One region of the Pseudarthrobacter xylosi genome, then DNA from elsewhere that is predicted to be linked to it. Evidence: riboswitches for the same ligand, from Rfam matches in the RefSeq annotation. Region 1 holds a riboswitch; the other holds the start of a gene.
The links. Region 1 has a riboswitch for cyclic di-AMP ahead of ACZY1F_RS04320 (C40 family peptidase). Riboswitches for the same ligand answer to the same signal wherever they lie in the genome.

Region 1 (7,117 bases):
CCTCCTCAGCACCGGCCTGGGCATCCTGGTGGTGCTCGGCGCCGGCCAGCTGTGGCACGTCTATGGCTTTGCCCTGCTGCTGGGCATGGTCTCCGCGCTCGACGCCCCGGTCCGCCAGACCTTCGTTTCTGAACTCGTGCGGGACGACTACCTGCCCAACGCCGTAGCCCTGAACAGCGCCTCCTTCAACGTGGCCCGCATGATCGGGCCCGCTGTGGCAGGGATCCTGACGGTGGCTGTGGGCCCCGGCTGGGTTTTCCTGATCAATACGGCCACGTTCCTGGCCATGCTCCTGAGCCTGTGGAAGATCCCGACGGCGTCCTTACGGCAGCTTCCCCGGGCGGCCCCGGGCAAGGGCCGCATCAGGGAAGGGCTGCGCTACGTCCGGTTCCGGCCGGACATTCTGGTGGTCCTCGTCGCCGTGTTCATTGTGGGCACACTCGGGCTTAACTTCGTGCTGTTCATCGCCGCGATGGTGGGCACGGAATTCGGGCTGGACGCCAGCGCCTTCGGGCTCATGAACTCCATCATGGCCATCGGTTCCGTGGCGGGCGCGCTCCTCTCCGCCGGCCGCGGCAAACCCCGCCTGCGGATGATCTTCGGCGCGGCGGCTGCCTTTGGCGTGACGGCGGGGCTGGCCGCGCTTGCCCCGAACTACTTCTGGTTCGGCGTCGCGCTGGTGCCGGTGGGACTGTTCGCGATCACTATGATGACCAGCGCCAACGGCTACGTCCAGACCACCACCGATCCCGTCATGCGGGGCAGGGTCATGGCCCTGTACATGGCCATCTTTATGGGCGGTACCCCCATCGGCGCGCCGTTGGTGGGATGGGTGGCCAACGTCGCCGGCCCCCGGTGGTCGCTTTCGGTGGCGGCCGCCTCCGGGATCATCGCCGCCGTGATCGGAATGATCTGGATCATCCGCGCCCAGCAGCTCCGGCTCACCTTCAACCGGCGCGCCCGCGGCCTGAGGTACTTCGGCGTCGTGTCGCATCTGGGCGTCCAACAACCGGGGGACAACGCAGACGGCGCCGCCCGGGATGAAAACCCGGACGACGCCGTCGGACGCTGACACGCTCACGTCACCACAAAACAGCGCGAACGTACACTTGGGGCCCCGGTTCTTGGGCCCCAAGTGTACGTTCGCGCGGTAAAGCTACTTGCGCAGTTCGCCCACCACGAATTCGATGCTTGCCAGCAGTGCGGAGACGTCGGCCGGCTCGATGGCCACAAACGTGGCGATCCGGAGCTGGTTGCGGCCCAGCTTCCGGTACGGCTCGGTGTCCACGATTCCGTTGGCGCGCAGCACCTTGGCGATCGCGGCGGCGTCGATCGAGTCGTCGAAGTCGATGGTGGCGATGACGTTGGAACGGTCCTCCGCCTTGGCCACAAACGGGGTGGCGTACTCGGAGGCCTCCGCCCAGGCGTAGATCCGGCCAGCGGAGTCAGCGGTGCGGGCGGACGCGAAGTCCAGGCCGCCGTTGGAGTTCAGCCAATGCACCTGCGCGTCGAGGGTCACCAGGGTGGAGAGCGACGGCGTGTTGTAGGTCTGGTTCAGTTTGGAGTTGTCGATGGCGGTCTGGAGATCCAGGAAGTCCGGGATCCAGCGGCCGCTGGCCTTGATCCTCGCGGCGCGTTCCAGCGCGGCGGGGGAGAAGAGGCCCAGCCACAGCCCGCCGTCGGACGCGAAGTTCTTCTGCGGGGCGAAATAGTAGACATCGGCCTCGGAGACGTCCACGTCCAGGCCGCCGGCTGCTGAGGTGGCGTCCACCAGGACCAGGGAATCGGCGTCGGCGCCCGCAACGCGCTTGACCGGAGCCGCGACGCCGGTGGAGGTTTCGTTCTGCGGCCAGGCGTAGACATCCACGCCTGCCTCGGCGGCCGATACCGGGCGGGTGCCGGGCTCGGACTTGATGATGGAGGAGGCGTCCAGGAACGGGGCCTTGTTGGTGGCTGAGGCGAACTTGGAGCCGAACTCGCCGAAGGACAGGTGCTGGGCCTTCTTCTCCACCAGGCCGAAGCTGGCGACGTCCCAGAAAGCCGTGGAGCCGCCGACGCCGAGGACCACTTCGTAGCCTTCGGGGGCGCGGAAGAACTGGCTGAGGCCTTCGCGGACGGAGCCTACGAGGTTCTTGACGGGAGCCTGACGGTGGGAGGTCCCCAGGATGGTCTTGGACGCCGCTGAGAGCGCCTCGAGCTGCTCCGGCCGGACCTTGGACGGGCCTGCGCCGAACCGTCCATCCTTTGGCAGGAGGTCGGCAGGAATAGTGATGCTGGTTTCGCTCACGGGGGCTCCAATTTCGGCATGGACGTCGCTCACGTCCGGACGGTGGGGTGGCCGGTAGTCGGCAGTGACTGGATAAGGACCTCCTTTATTCTGCCTGAACCCTTGATTGGGCGGGAACTGGCGCCGTCATAGTCCGGCCAATGAGACCGTTTCTTCCTGCCCGTGATTATCCAGACAAATTCAAAATAGGCTAAGCTTTTTAGCGGACCTCGCCGCTGAGCGGGACGCGATACGGTGGGACAACGCAAGGTACTGCGCTCGAGGAGCTGAGCTGGATGACGGATCTGATCGATACTACGGAGATGTATCTTCGGACCATTTTGGAGCTTGAAGAAGAGAACATCGTTGCTCTTCGCGCACGCATCGCCGAACGGCTGCGGCATTCCGGCCCCACGGTGTCCCAAACCATCGGCCGGATGGAGCGCGACGGACTGGTAGTGGTCTCCGGAGACCGCCATCTGGAGCTGACCGAAGCCGGGCGGAAACGCGCCACGGAAGTGATGCGCAAGCACAGGCTGGCCGAACGGCTCCTTGCGGATGTGATTGGCCTGGACTGGGCCTACGTCCACGATGAAGCGTGCCGCTGGGAGCACGTGATGAGTGAACGCGTTGAGCAGCGCATCTACGAATTGCTCAACCACCCCACCGAGTCGCCCTACGGCAACCCCATCCCCGGGCTGGCCGCACTGGGCGGGCCGGCGTCCGCGCTGCCTGACGCCGCTGTGATTAATCTCCTGGATGCGATGCAGGGCTACGGGCCGGCGTCGAACGTGACGGTCAGCCGGTTGGCCGAGCCCATCCAGGTGGAACCTGAGCTGCTGGTCCAGCTGGACGAGGGCGGAATCAGGCCAGGTGCCTCGGTGTCCCTGGAACGCGTGGGGGAGTACATCTCCGTGCGGGTTCCGGGCATAGAAGGGGCGCTCGAGCTGCCCCCGGAAGTGGCATCGCACGTCTTCGTTTCCGTCCGCTGACGGGACGGCGGTCCCCCCGCGTGGGGCCGCGGGATAGCGCAATGACGACTCGTTCCGCAAAGATAACGGAATTGTTACTGTCCAACTTAATCACCTATAGTTGAAACTCAGCGTCGATACAAAAGCGTTACCTGATCCGAAGCCGAGCTCTGCCAGCGGATCAGGTGCACGAGTCACCAACTGGCAGAGGCGGGGGAACCACAACCGGCAGTCGCGAGACTGCCTTGGGGTGAAGTCCGTCAGCAGCAAGCCTCTTCCAGCGAAGGATCCTCACGGGATATCTCTGCGCCAAGTGCTTGTCACGGCGGACCGGGTCTTTGAACTCTCTGACCCGAATCCGACAGCTAACTTCGCAGGCTACCCAGAGAGGAACATTCTTGACCACGCAATACTCCAGGGGCCGCCGTCGCGCGGCGGGTCCCGCTTCGGCGCCCAGAGTGGCCGAGGATTTCACCGCGGAAAGGCCCCGCGACCCACAGCGGGAAGCACGCCGCCGCCGGGGACCCTTCCGGCAGATGACGGATTTCGCCGCTGCCAGTGGCCTCGGCCAGAAGGCCGGCATCGCCTTGGCAGCAACAGGCCTGGCTCTCACGGTGACGGTTCCCGTGACCGGCCCCGTGATGGCCACCCCGGCGCCCGGCCAGCCGGCGTCGTCCGTTTCCGCCGCCCCGCAGCCCGAAGTTACCGCCGAAGCCGCCGCCCAAATTGACTTCAGCCGCTCATCAGTGGTTACCCAGGGTGATCCCGACGGCAAGCTGAAGCAGCTGCTGAGCGCCCAGTCCGCGGGATCCATTACCCGCGCCGCCTCGGCCGGAAGCCTGGGCTCGCCGCTGGCCCAGCTGGTTACGGCCTCACCCTTCGGATTCCGGGTCAGCCCCATCACCGGCGGCACCGGCGACTTCCACCGTGGCCAGGATTACGTGGCACAGTGCGGAACCTCCGTCATGGCCGCTGCCAGCGGCACCGTGACCTTCGTCGGCTGGCACCAGTATGGTGGCGGCAACCGCGTGGTGGTGGATCATGGCAACGGCCTTGAAACCACGTACAACCACCTCTCGTCCGCCAGCGTCAAGGTAGGCCAGACGGTCAGCCGCGGCGACGTAATTGCCCTCAGTGGCACCACGGGCGCGTCCACGGGCTGCCACCTCCACTTCGAGGTCCAGATCAACGGCGAAGTCGTCGACCCCACCGGCTGGCTCTGACTCAAATGATGGCAAACTCTCGGATCGCAGCGACGTGCCGTGACCTGAATGTGACATTGGCCAGGAACTCCTGTAACGTCTAAAGCGCGTCAACTTTTCCGAAGTTGACGTTCTTGAGTGGATTGCCTAGCTCTGCCACCGCTCAAGGTCCGTTCGCATGACATCGTCTGGCAGGGGCGGGGGAACCAATTTTGGTCTTCGATTCTGAAGGCCTTGGGGTTAAGTCGCAAAGCTTCCACTGTGAAGCAGCGTGGCCGGGTGACTCCCATCCGAATCCGACAGCTCACCTCGTAGGCATTGGGAGAGGCTACCTTCGTGTCTTCACGCCATAATTCTGCGCGCCACCGCGCACAACCGGTTCGCACCAACCCCTTGGACTCCGTGTCCAAGGCAGTCAGTGCTAATGCCGGGACCGTAGGTCGCCAGGCTGCCGTTATCGCAGCTGCATCAGGTCTGATCCTGAGCATGGGGCTTCCGGCCAACGCCGCGGATACCACCGCCGGCGTTTCCGCCTCTACCGAGTCCGGTTCCGCGCAGACGGCACTCGCCGTAACTGCGGCGCCCACGGCTACCGTTTCCTTCGAGCGCCCCGTGATCAAGACCACGCCGGCACCGAAGGTTGAGACGGTTCGTGCGCAGTCCACGGCCTCCGAAACCGGGGCTCAGGGTGCTGCCGCAACCGAGGCCGCGGCCTCCAAGCTCGCTGACACTGTCTCCTCCGCTGCCGCTTCGGGTCTGGCAGCACTTGCCTACACCGGTATCGGCCACCCCTACGTTTGGGGCGGCACCACTCCCAATGGCTGGGACTGCTCAGGCTTTACGCAGTGGGTCTACGCCCAGGCCGGCATCAGCATTCCCCGCACCAATGCCTGGACAGCCATGCGGCCCACCGCCACACCGGCTCCCGGTGACCTGGTCATGCAGAATGGCGGCGCCCACGTTGGCATTTACGTCGGCAACGGCATGATGATCAGCGCACTTAACCCGTCACAGGGCACGCTGCTGCACTCCGTGGCCTCCACAGGCGGCGGATCCTTCTACACCATGAAGTAGAAGAACCGCACTTCGCTGGAAACTTTTCGCTAAATCCCCGTTCGGGGCGTGCCGGCGTACCCCCAAGATGCCGGCGCGTCCAAAGCCCTCGTGCTGCCCACGCGGTCCTGAGGAAAACGAAAGAGAGAAATTAATGACTACACGTGCAACTGTTGCACGGCACCGCGCCGAGGTCGCCAAGACCAACTCGCTGGCTGTCATTGCCAAGGCTGTCGGCGACAACGCCGGCGGCATGGGCCGTCAGGCCGCGGTTATCGCTGCCGCTTCCGGCCTTGTCCTGACCAGTGGTATCGCTGCGAACGCGGCAGACACCGGAGTGCAGCACGAAGGTGCTTCCGCTTCGAACCTTGAGGTTGAGGTTTCGGCCCCGGCCATTATTTCCGCTGCTTCCACCATTGCCATCTCCTACGAGAAGCCGGCCGTGACCACCACTCCGGCTCCGGTTGAGGCTCCCGAGCCGGTTGTTGAAGCTCCGGCTCCAGCTCCGGCCAAGGCCGCGGCCACTATCAAGGTAGCGTCGGCAACCCCTGCCGCTCCCTCGGCTCCCGTCGCTGCCAGCGGCAAGGGTGCTGCCATCCTGTCCGCTGCGTACGCGCAGCTCGGCGTCAGCCAGGACTGCACCATGCTGGTGACCAACGCCCTGGCCGCCGTGGGCATCAACTACCACGGCTGGCCCGCCGGCTACCTGTCCCTGGGTAAGACCGTGAGCGCCGCCGAGGCCCAGCCCGGCGACCTGATCTACTACGCAGACGGCGGCGCGGGCATGGCCCACATTGCCGTGTACGCGGGCAACGGCCAGGCAGTCCACGGCGGTTACAACGGCAACCAGACCGTTGTATTCAGCGCCAATGTTGGTTCAGGACCGGTTTTCATCCGCGTGTCCTAGCAGCTGCTTGAGTGTTCAAAGGACCCCCGCCTCACGGCGGGGGTCCTTTGCTGTCTGCGGGCTGTCGCACAAATCCGGACGGGCGGCCAGGCCCGACACGGGATCCCGGATACTTCCGGATTAGTTGATCCCGGGATTCTTTGTTTACTCTTGTGGTGTCGATCCATAGCCCGGATATGCCGGGGGCAGCCGGCCCTCGTGCCCCTGACGGGTGCGGCCACAAAGAGGTACGTGCATGCGCACTCTCGTTCTGAATGCTGGATATGAACCGCTGGCGGTAGTCACCTTCCGCCGGGCGCTGGTGCTTGTGCTCACGGGCAAGGCCAGCGTTATTGCCGAAGGCGATGACCCTGTGGTGGGGCCCCAGGAGATTATGGGCCGCCCGTCCGTGATACTCCTGAACCGCTACATCCGCCCCAGATACAACCAGAGCACCGCTGTCAGCCGCCGCGGCGTCCTGCGGCGGGACGGCCACCGCTGCGCTTATTGCGGCAAAGGGGCCCACACAATCGACCATGTCCAGCCCAAATCACGTGGCGGCGCCGACTCCTGGGAAAACCTGGTGGCCGCGTGCCTCCGCTGCAACAACAGCAAGGGCGATCACACCCCGGCTGAAATGGGCTGGAAGCTCAGGTTTGTCCCGGAACCGCCGCACGGCACCATCTGGCAGATCAAGGAACTTGAGAAGCCAACGCCGGCCTGGGATCCATTCCTGCTG
Region 2 (7,117 bases), on a different contig from region 1:
CCATGAAGAGGTGTAGGCCAACCAGGGCCAACCCGACAGAACCGGAACGAGGAAACCGCATAGCCAAAGCTCGCAGCAGGCGGAAGGCCCACCAGCCAGGGTCTTGAACCCGTCAGCCCACACACCTGAACAGGCCCCGCGGCGACCAGGCCACAGCCCGCACACCAGCCGTCAGAGCGACGCGACCACAAGCTTTGTCAACACGCCAAAGCAAAATCGCCTCTGACGAGGGAAAACGTCGTGCCCGAGGTGGGACTCGAACTGCATTCCAGCCCCTGCAAACACTGGGAACTCACGGAAACATGCGGAATCCGGCCCGATCCGACCCCTGTACGACCCAGTCCGACGGCAATAGTGTGCACATTGTGCACACCCCCGAAATGACTCTTCTGCACACGCCGAACGCCAACCGCGCTACCCACTTTTGGAGCGCGGTTCCTCCGTGCGCTAGGAATCCGGACGGGTTCGCCCCGTCCTAACTTGTGTGTGACGCCGTCTGCCAGGGCGAAGCATGTACTCGCCGGGAGGCCCACCCAACAAAGTAGGCCATCTTGCAGTGACGCTACGTGCACCCATCTCATGACCTGTTCGGCAGACACGGACATGACCACGCCAAGAGGCGACTATGAGGCCATCCAGCGGAGGGCATGGTAGTCGCCCGCCGGATCCTTGGATTCGCTGCGTTCATGTCTTGTCCCACCCAGCCAAAGGACTGTCCAGCCATCCGCCACTCTCCGTCCGCCTCCTTCACCATTGAGGCGTGAAAACACCCTCTGGTCAGTGACGGCTAGGGCTTCGTGGGCTGATATCGGCCGCGCCGTCGGCATCAGTCGCCAGTCCGCCCACGAACGGTGGACGGAAAAACAGTGACCTGCACTAGGTGGTAGGCCCACCACCAGCATGTCAGGGCCAAGCCCGCCACCGCGTCGGGTTGAGCCAGGCAGAGCGACAGAGCTTGCCAGGCATTCAAAAGGCCGGTGATTCATTGCCCCCAGGCATTGAATCGCCGGCCTTCAGTGGTCCGACTAGCCTGCGCGCACGAAGGTGACGGCGCCCTTGGATGTCATCCATGTCAGGGGGTGGACTGCGGTTTCGTTCTTGCCGTTCAGCCCGGAGCTAAGCACTTGACCGTTGCCGACGTAAATTCCTACGTGGCCAGGTTGCATCACCATGTCACCGGGCTGGGGATCGGTGACAACGGTGCCGTAGTTCATGAACTGCATCGGACCGAGGTCCCCAACGGGGATACCGGCAGCACCCAGGGCGTTTTCCACCAATCGTGTGCAGTCCTGGATCATGCCGATCTGGGCGTAGGCGGAGGAAACCATCGCGGCGTTGACTCCACCTGTTGCCGGGGCGACCACCGGCGCGGCAGCAGCGGGGGTGACTGTGATTTGAGCCTTGGCCGGCGCAGCAGCCTTCGCGACGGCTGCCGGGGCGGCCTCAACGGCCACAGGTTTGGGTGCTTCCACGACAGGCGCCGGCGTGGTCTCAACGGCAGGACGCTCGAAGGAAATCTGGACCGTGGAATCTGCGCTAAGCGGGGCCTGTGCCTGGCTGGCGAGTTCAAGGTTTGAGGTCGACTCCGCATCGCGCTGGGCCGGGGCGTCCGCTGCCTGCGCGGCAATGCCGCTGGTCAGGACGAGGCCGGAAGCTGCTGCGATGACGGCGGCCTGGCGGCCCACACCGCCAGCATTGTCAGCGACGGATTTGGACAGGACCGCAAGAGCACTGGTTTGGACGGGGACCGCGCAGCGGCGGCCGTGAGCTTTGCGAATGGGCATGAAAGGGCCTCTCCCACTGCCTGCGAGGTTAGCTGTCGGATTCGGATGGGAGACACCCGGCCGCAGTTCCAGCGCAAGCTGGAGGTGCGGCTTCACCCCAAGGCCTGCTCGAAGCAGGCCACAATTGGTTTCCCCGTCTCTGCCGGACGAATTTGCGAACGGATCCCGAGGCGGCGGCAGAGTTAGGCAATCAGCTCAGGAGTGCCGCATTCGGATAACCGGCACGCGCCCGACCCTACGGGAAAACCCAAGTCGATGTCACATTTGCATAACGGTGTTTCGCTTTCCTTCGCCGTGCGTGAGCAATTGCAGTGGGGGTGATGTTCCGCGAAGCGGGCCGCCACCCTTGACACTGATACCCCCTGGGGGTATATTTTGGAGTGTTGTCAGTGAAGTGGTATGTCCCGGCAGGCGCGATTGGCGCCGCCTTCACAGCCGTTCAACCCCAGCGCCCCTTGATCCATCGTCCCAGAATGGAAACTGACATGTGTGGAACTGAAAACCGGACCGAACTGCCCCTCGCCTCCTCCGCCGCGGGTTGCAGCTGCTGCTCAACCGAAGCCTCCTCCGCACCCGCCACGGCCGCCGGCGCCAGCGGCGTCGAGTTCGCTGTTGAAGGCTTGACCTGCGGGCATTGCGTCCAGACTGTTGAGAAGGCCGTCTCCGCCCTTGACGGTGTGGAACCCGCCTCTGTTGATCTCGTTCCCGGCGGCCGTTCCCGTCTTATCGTCGGAGGTAAGGCCGATAGTGCCGCTGTGCGTGAGGCTGTCACCTCCGCCGGCTACGCCCTAACCAGCCACTGACCTCTTCACGCCTCCCCTGGCAGCCACTGCCCGGAAAAAGCGCAATCTCCTCTCGAAAGAAAACCCATGGAAGATCACACCCAGCATCACGGTGGACATCCAAGCGAACCCACGCCCCCGCCCGAACAAAACAACACTTCCCCTGCGTCGGTCACCACAGTCACCGAACACCCACACAGCCACCACGAGGTCCACAGCGGGCAGGATGACCATGCGGTTCACAGCCACGGACAGCACGCCGGGCACAGCACCGCTATGTTCAAAAACAGGTTCTGGCTGACCCTGGCCCTGTCCGTCCCCGTCGTCTACTTCAGCCCCATGGTCGGGCACATCCTCGGCTACATGGCCCCGATGTTCCCCGGCTCGACCTGGATCCCGCCCGTCCTGGGCACCGTCATCTTCCTGTACGGCGGCCAGCCGTTCCTCAAGGGCGGATGGCAGGAACTAAAGAACCGGCAGCCGGGGATGATGCTGCTGATCGCGATGGCCATCACCGTCGCGTCCGCCGCGTCCTGGGTCACCACCCTGGGCATCGGCGGGCTCGACCTGGATTTCTGGTGGGAACTGGCACTGCTGGTAGCGATCATGCTGCTGGGCCACTGGATCGAAATGCGGGCCCTCGGCTCTGCCCAGGGCGCTCTGGATGCTCTCGCCGCGCTCCTTCCCGACGAGGCTGAACGCATCACCGACGCCGGCACGGAAACTGTTCCGGTCTCTGCCCTCCGCGAAGGCGACAACGTCCTGGTCCGCCCCGGCGCCAGGATGCCAGCGGACGGAACGGTCGTGGACGGCCAGGCCGAGTTCGACGAGTCGATGATCACCGGCGAATCCAAAACCGTTCTCCGCAGCCCCGGTGACACTGTTGTGGCCGGGACCGTCGCCACCGATAGCAGCGTCCGGGTCCAGGTCACCGCCGTCGGTGAGAACACGGCGCTGGCAGGGATCCAGCGGCTGGTCGCCGAAGCCCAGGCGTCCTCCTCTAAAGCACAGGCCCTGGCCGACCGGGCGGCGGCCTTCCTGTTCTACTTCGCCGCTGGCGCCGGCGTCATCACTTTCATCGTCTGGTCGCTGCTCGGCAGCGTCCCGGAGGCTGTCACCCGCACCGTCACGGTATTGGTCATCGCCTGCCCGCACGCGCTGGGGCTGGCCATTCCGCTGGTCATCGCCATCTCCACCGAGCAGGCAGCCCGGGCAGGGGTGCTGATCAAGAACCGGATGGCCTTGGAACGCATGCGCACCATCGACGTGGTCCTGTTCGACAAGACCGGCACGTTGACTACTGGTGAGCCTGATCTGAAGGACATCGCGACGGTGCCCGGTGAGGAAGCTGATGCGGTGCTGGCCCTCGCGGCCGCGGTGGAGTCCGACAGTGAGCATCCCGTAGCCCGGGCCATCGTCCGGGCAGCGCGGGAGCGGAACCTGAGGTTCCCGCAAGCAACGGACTTCAGTTCACTGACGGGACGGGGTGTCCGCGCCACCGTCGATGGCCGCACCGTCCATGTCGGCGGCCCGGCGCTGCTGCGCGAACTCGGCCTCACCGAACCCGACGCGTTGGCGCAATCCACCGAGACCTGGATGGGCCGGGGAGCCGCGGTGCTGCACGTCATCGACGGGGATCAGGTTCTGGGAGCGGTCAGCCTCGAAGACAGCATCCGGCCCGAATCCCGCCAAGCGGTGGCAGCATTGCAGAACCGGGGCGTCAAGGTGGCCATGATCACCGGCGACGCCCGCCAGGTCGCCCAGGCAGTCGCTGAAGACCTGAAGATCGATGAGGTCTTCGCTGAAGTACTTCCGGCAGACAAGGACAAGAAGGTCGCCGAACTCCAGGCCCGTGGGATGAAGGTCGCCATGGTCGGCGACGGGGTGAACGACTCCCCGGCACTGGCCCGCGCAGAGGTGGGCATCGCCATCGGCGCCGGCACCGACGTCGCCATGGAATCGGCAGGTGTAGTACTGGCCGGAAACGATCCACGCGCCGTCCTGTCCATGGTGGACCTGTCCCGCGCCAGCTACCGCAAGATGTGGCAAAACCTCATCTGGGCCACCGGCTACAACGTCCTCGCCGTCCCCCTGGCCGCCGGCGTCCTGGCGTTCGCCGGGGTAGTTCTGTCCCCAGCCGCCGGGGCGGTGCTGATGTCGATATCCACGATTGTGGTGGCCCTGAACGCCCAACTGCTGCGGAGGATGAAACTGAACCCCTCCCAAGTACGTTGAACCCTATGGCGCTGACCGGCCCTAAAGCCCACAGCCGGTAGCCTTAAGACCACCAAGCCGGCACGGAAAGGAGGAAAAGTTGTGACCGCAGTATCCCGCGGCCCCGTCACCGCTTTCCTCCTCCGTGCAGGCCTTCTGACCATGACCCTGGCCATCATCGCCGGAATCTTCGGCATGCACATCATGACCGGGGCCCACAACATGGCTGGCGCCCACAACATGCCCGGCGCAACTGCGGACACGGTCATGGGCCAGACGCACAGCACCCCGCCCGGCCACGCCAGCCACGGGACTGAACTGTCGCCGGACGCGGCCATAGCCGCCGAACCGGTAAATGACTCGCCTTCCTCTTGCTCCACTTCCGGAGGCTGCCCCAAGATGTCGGCCATGGACGCTTCCTGCGTGCTGGCGCCAGGGAATACCTCCCTCGCGGCCTCCTTGTCGGGAGCAGCCGCCTACTCGGTGCCTGACCTCGGCCGCGCGACTGCAGCGGGCACGAACTATTCCTTCTCACCGGACGGCCCCTCACCCGGTGACCTCAGTATCAGCCGCACGTAAACGAGCACTGCTGCGCCCCGTATCCTGCGCACAGTCGCAGCATGGGCACGCAACGAAACAGGCCGCCCTCCGGGGGCGGCCCACACTACACGCACCACCAAGGCGCCCAGGCGCCGCTGATACTTTGAGGACCCTGATTTAAATGAAAAAGACCCTGACCATTTCCACTGCCGCCGTCGCCGCAGCAATCGCCCTCGCCGGATGCTCCGCCGGTTCAGGAACCGGAAGTTCGGACGGAAGCAGCATGCCCGGCATGAACCACGGCAGCTCCGGCATGGCATCAAGCTCAGCCCCTCCTGCTTCGGCTCAGTTCAACGACGCGGACACCATGTTCGCGCAGATGATGATCCCGCACCACGCCCAGGCCGTGACCATGAGTGACACCATGCTCAAAAAAGAAGGCCTCCCGGCCGCTGTGACAGATCTGGCCACCAAGATCAAAGCGGCCCAGGGACCAGAGATCGAGAAGATGACCGGCTGGCTTGAAAGCTGGGGCCAGCCCACGATGATGCCCACTAATATGCCTTCGGGCCACAGCATGTCCGGGATGATGGGCGAGGACGACATGGCCAAACTCGAGTCCGCACAGGGCACCGAAGCGGCCAAGCTCTTCCTCACCCAGATGATCGCCCACCACCAAGGCGCCGTCATGATGGCCAAGACCGAAACCACCGACGGAAAGAACGCCGAAGCGGTCCAGCTCAGTAAAGACATCGTCAGCTCACAGGAAACCGAAATCCAGGAAATGAAAGACCTGCTAGCCACCCTCTAGCCAGCACACCAGCAGCGCCGGCCCCTCCCCCGGGGCCGGCGCCTCCCCACAAACATTTCCGGTCCACCATTGGAGTTTTTCCGTGCCCCTGCACTCTTTGACCCGTCCCCGGCCCGCAGCCGCCATCGCCGCAGCAACCCTCTTATTCACCTTGTCCGCCTGCAGCCCCAACTCATCAACCAACACTCCGAACGCCGGCACCGCACCTTCCACTGCCGCCTCCGGTCTTCCCAGTTCACACGTTCACGGCCTGAGCGTGAACCGCGAAACCGACCAGGTCTTACTGGCCACCCATGACGGTCTCTTCGACGTCACCAAATCCCCGGCCACCAAAATCGGGGACACCAACGACCTGATGGGCTTCACCGCCGCCGCTGACCAGGACGTCTTTTACGCCTCCGGGCACCCTGGCCCCGGCTCGAATCTGCCCAACCCCATGGGCCTGATCAAATCTGCGGACGGCGGTAAGACGTGGGAGCAGCTTTCACGCCAGCGCGTATCGGACTTCCATGCCCTCACGGCAGTCAAGTCTGGAATAGTCGCCTACGACGGGGCGCTTTGGACCAGTCCCGACGGGAAATCCTGGTCAGCGGCCACCGCCGGGTTCGTTCCCGCCGTCCTGGCTGGCACCCCGGAAGGTGACACCGTTCTGGCCACCACTAAGGACGGGCTTCAGCGCTCCACCGACGGCGGGAAAACTTGGCAACTGAACACCACGGCCCCCATTGTCCAGTTCGTGACATTTGACAGCAGCACCGAAACCTTCGGTATTGAACCGGACGGTTCGGTCCACTATTCAGCAGATGCCGGAACTACATGGTCCCGCGTCGGCCGGATCGACGGACAGGTCCAGGCGGTAGCCGCTGTAGAAGGGGCGGCAGGCAAACCCTGGTTGTGGGCTGCAACCCCTACCGGGTTGGTTGTTTCCACTGACGGCGGGGCGACGTTCCGGCCCGCCGACGCCGTCTAACTGACGGACACCGAAC

Region 2: it holds a riboswitch for cyclic di-AMP, as region 1 does, so the genes downstream of both, ACZY1F_RS20710 (NlpC/P60 family protein) here and ACZY1F_RS04320 (C40 family peptidase) in region 1, are expected to answer to the same signal.

Annotation. Positions count from the first base shown of each region.
Region 1 covers NZ_JBVAYT010000002.1:53,137-60,253, forward strand. The annotation lists gene ACZY1F_RS04300 (MFS transporter) at 1-1,072, shown strand, start outside; gene serC (phosphoserine transaminase) at 1,157-2,287, opposite strand; gene ACZY1F_RS04310 (iron-dependent transcriptional repressor DtxR) at 2,563-3,258, shown strand; cyclic di-AMP (ydaO/yuaA leader) riboswitch at 3,398-3,632, shown strand; gene ACZY1F_RS04315 (M23 family metallopeptidase) at 3,636-4,460, shown strand; cyclic di-AMP (ydaO/yuaA leader) riboswitch at 4,609-4,771, shown strand; gene ACZY1F_RS04320 (C40 family peptidase) at 4,842-5,513, shown strand; gene ACZY1F_RS04325 (NlpC/P60 family protein) at 5,647-6,399, shown strand; gene ACZY1F_RS04330 (HNH endonuclease) at 6,635-7,117, shown strand, end outside.
Region 2 covers NZ_JBVAYT010000016.1:1,282-8,398, forward strand. The annotation lists gene ACZY1F_RS20710 (NlpC/P60 family protein) at 1,026-1,784, opposite strand; cyclic di-AMP (ydaO/yuaA leader) riboswitch at 1,792-1,973, opposite strand; gene ACZY1F_RS20715 (heavy-metal-associated domain-containing protein) at 2,258-2,587, shown strand; gene ACZY1F_RS20720 (heavy metal translocating P-type ATPase) at 2,654-4,801, shown strand; gene ACZY1F_RS20725 (hypothetical protein) at 4,883-5,359, shown strand; gene ACZY1F_RS20730 (DUF305 domain-containing protein) at 5,502-6,131, shown strand; gene ACZY1F_RS20735 (F510_1955 family glycosylhydrolase) at 6,214-7,101, shown strand.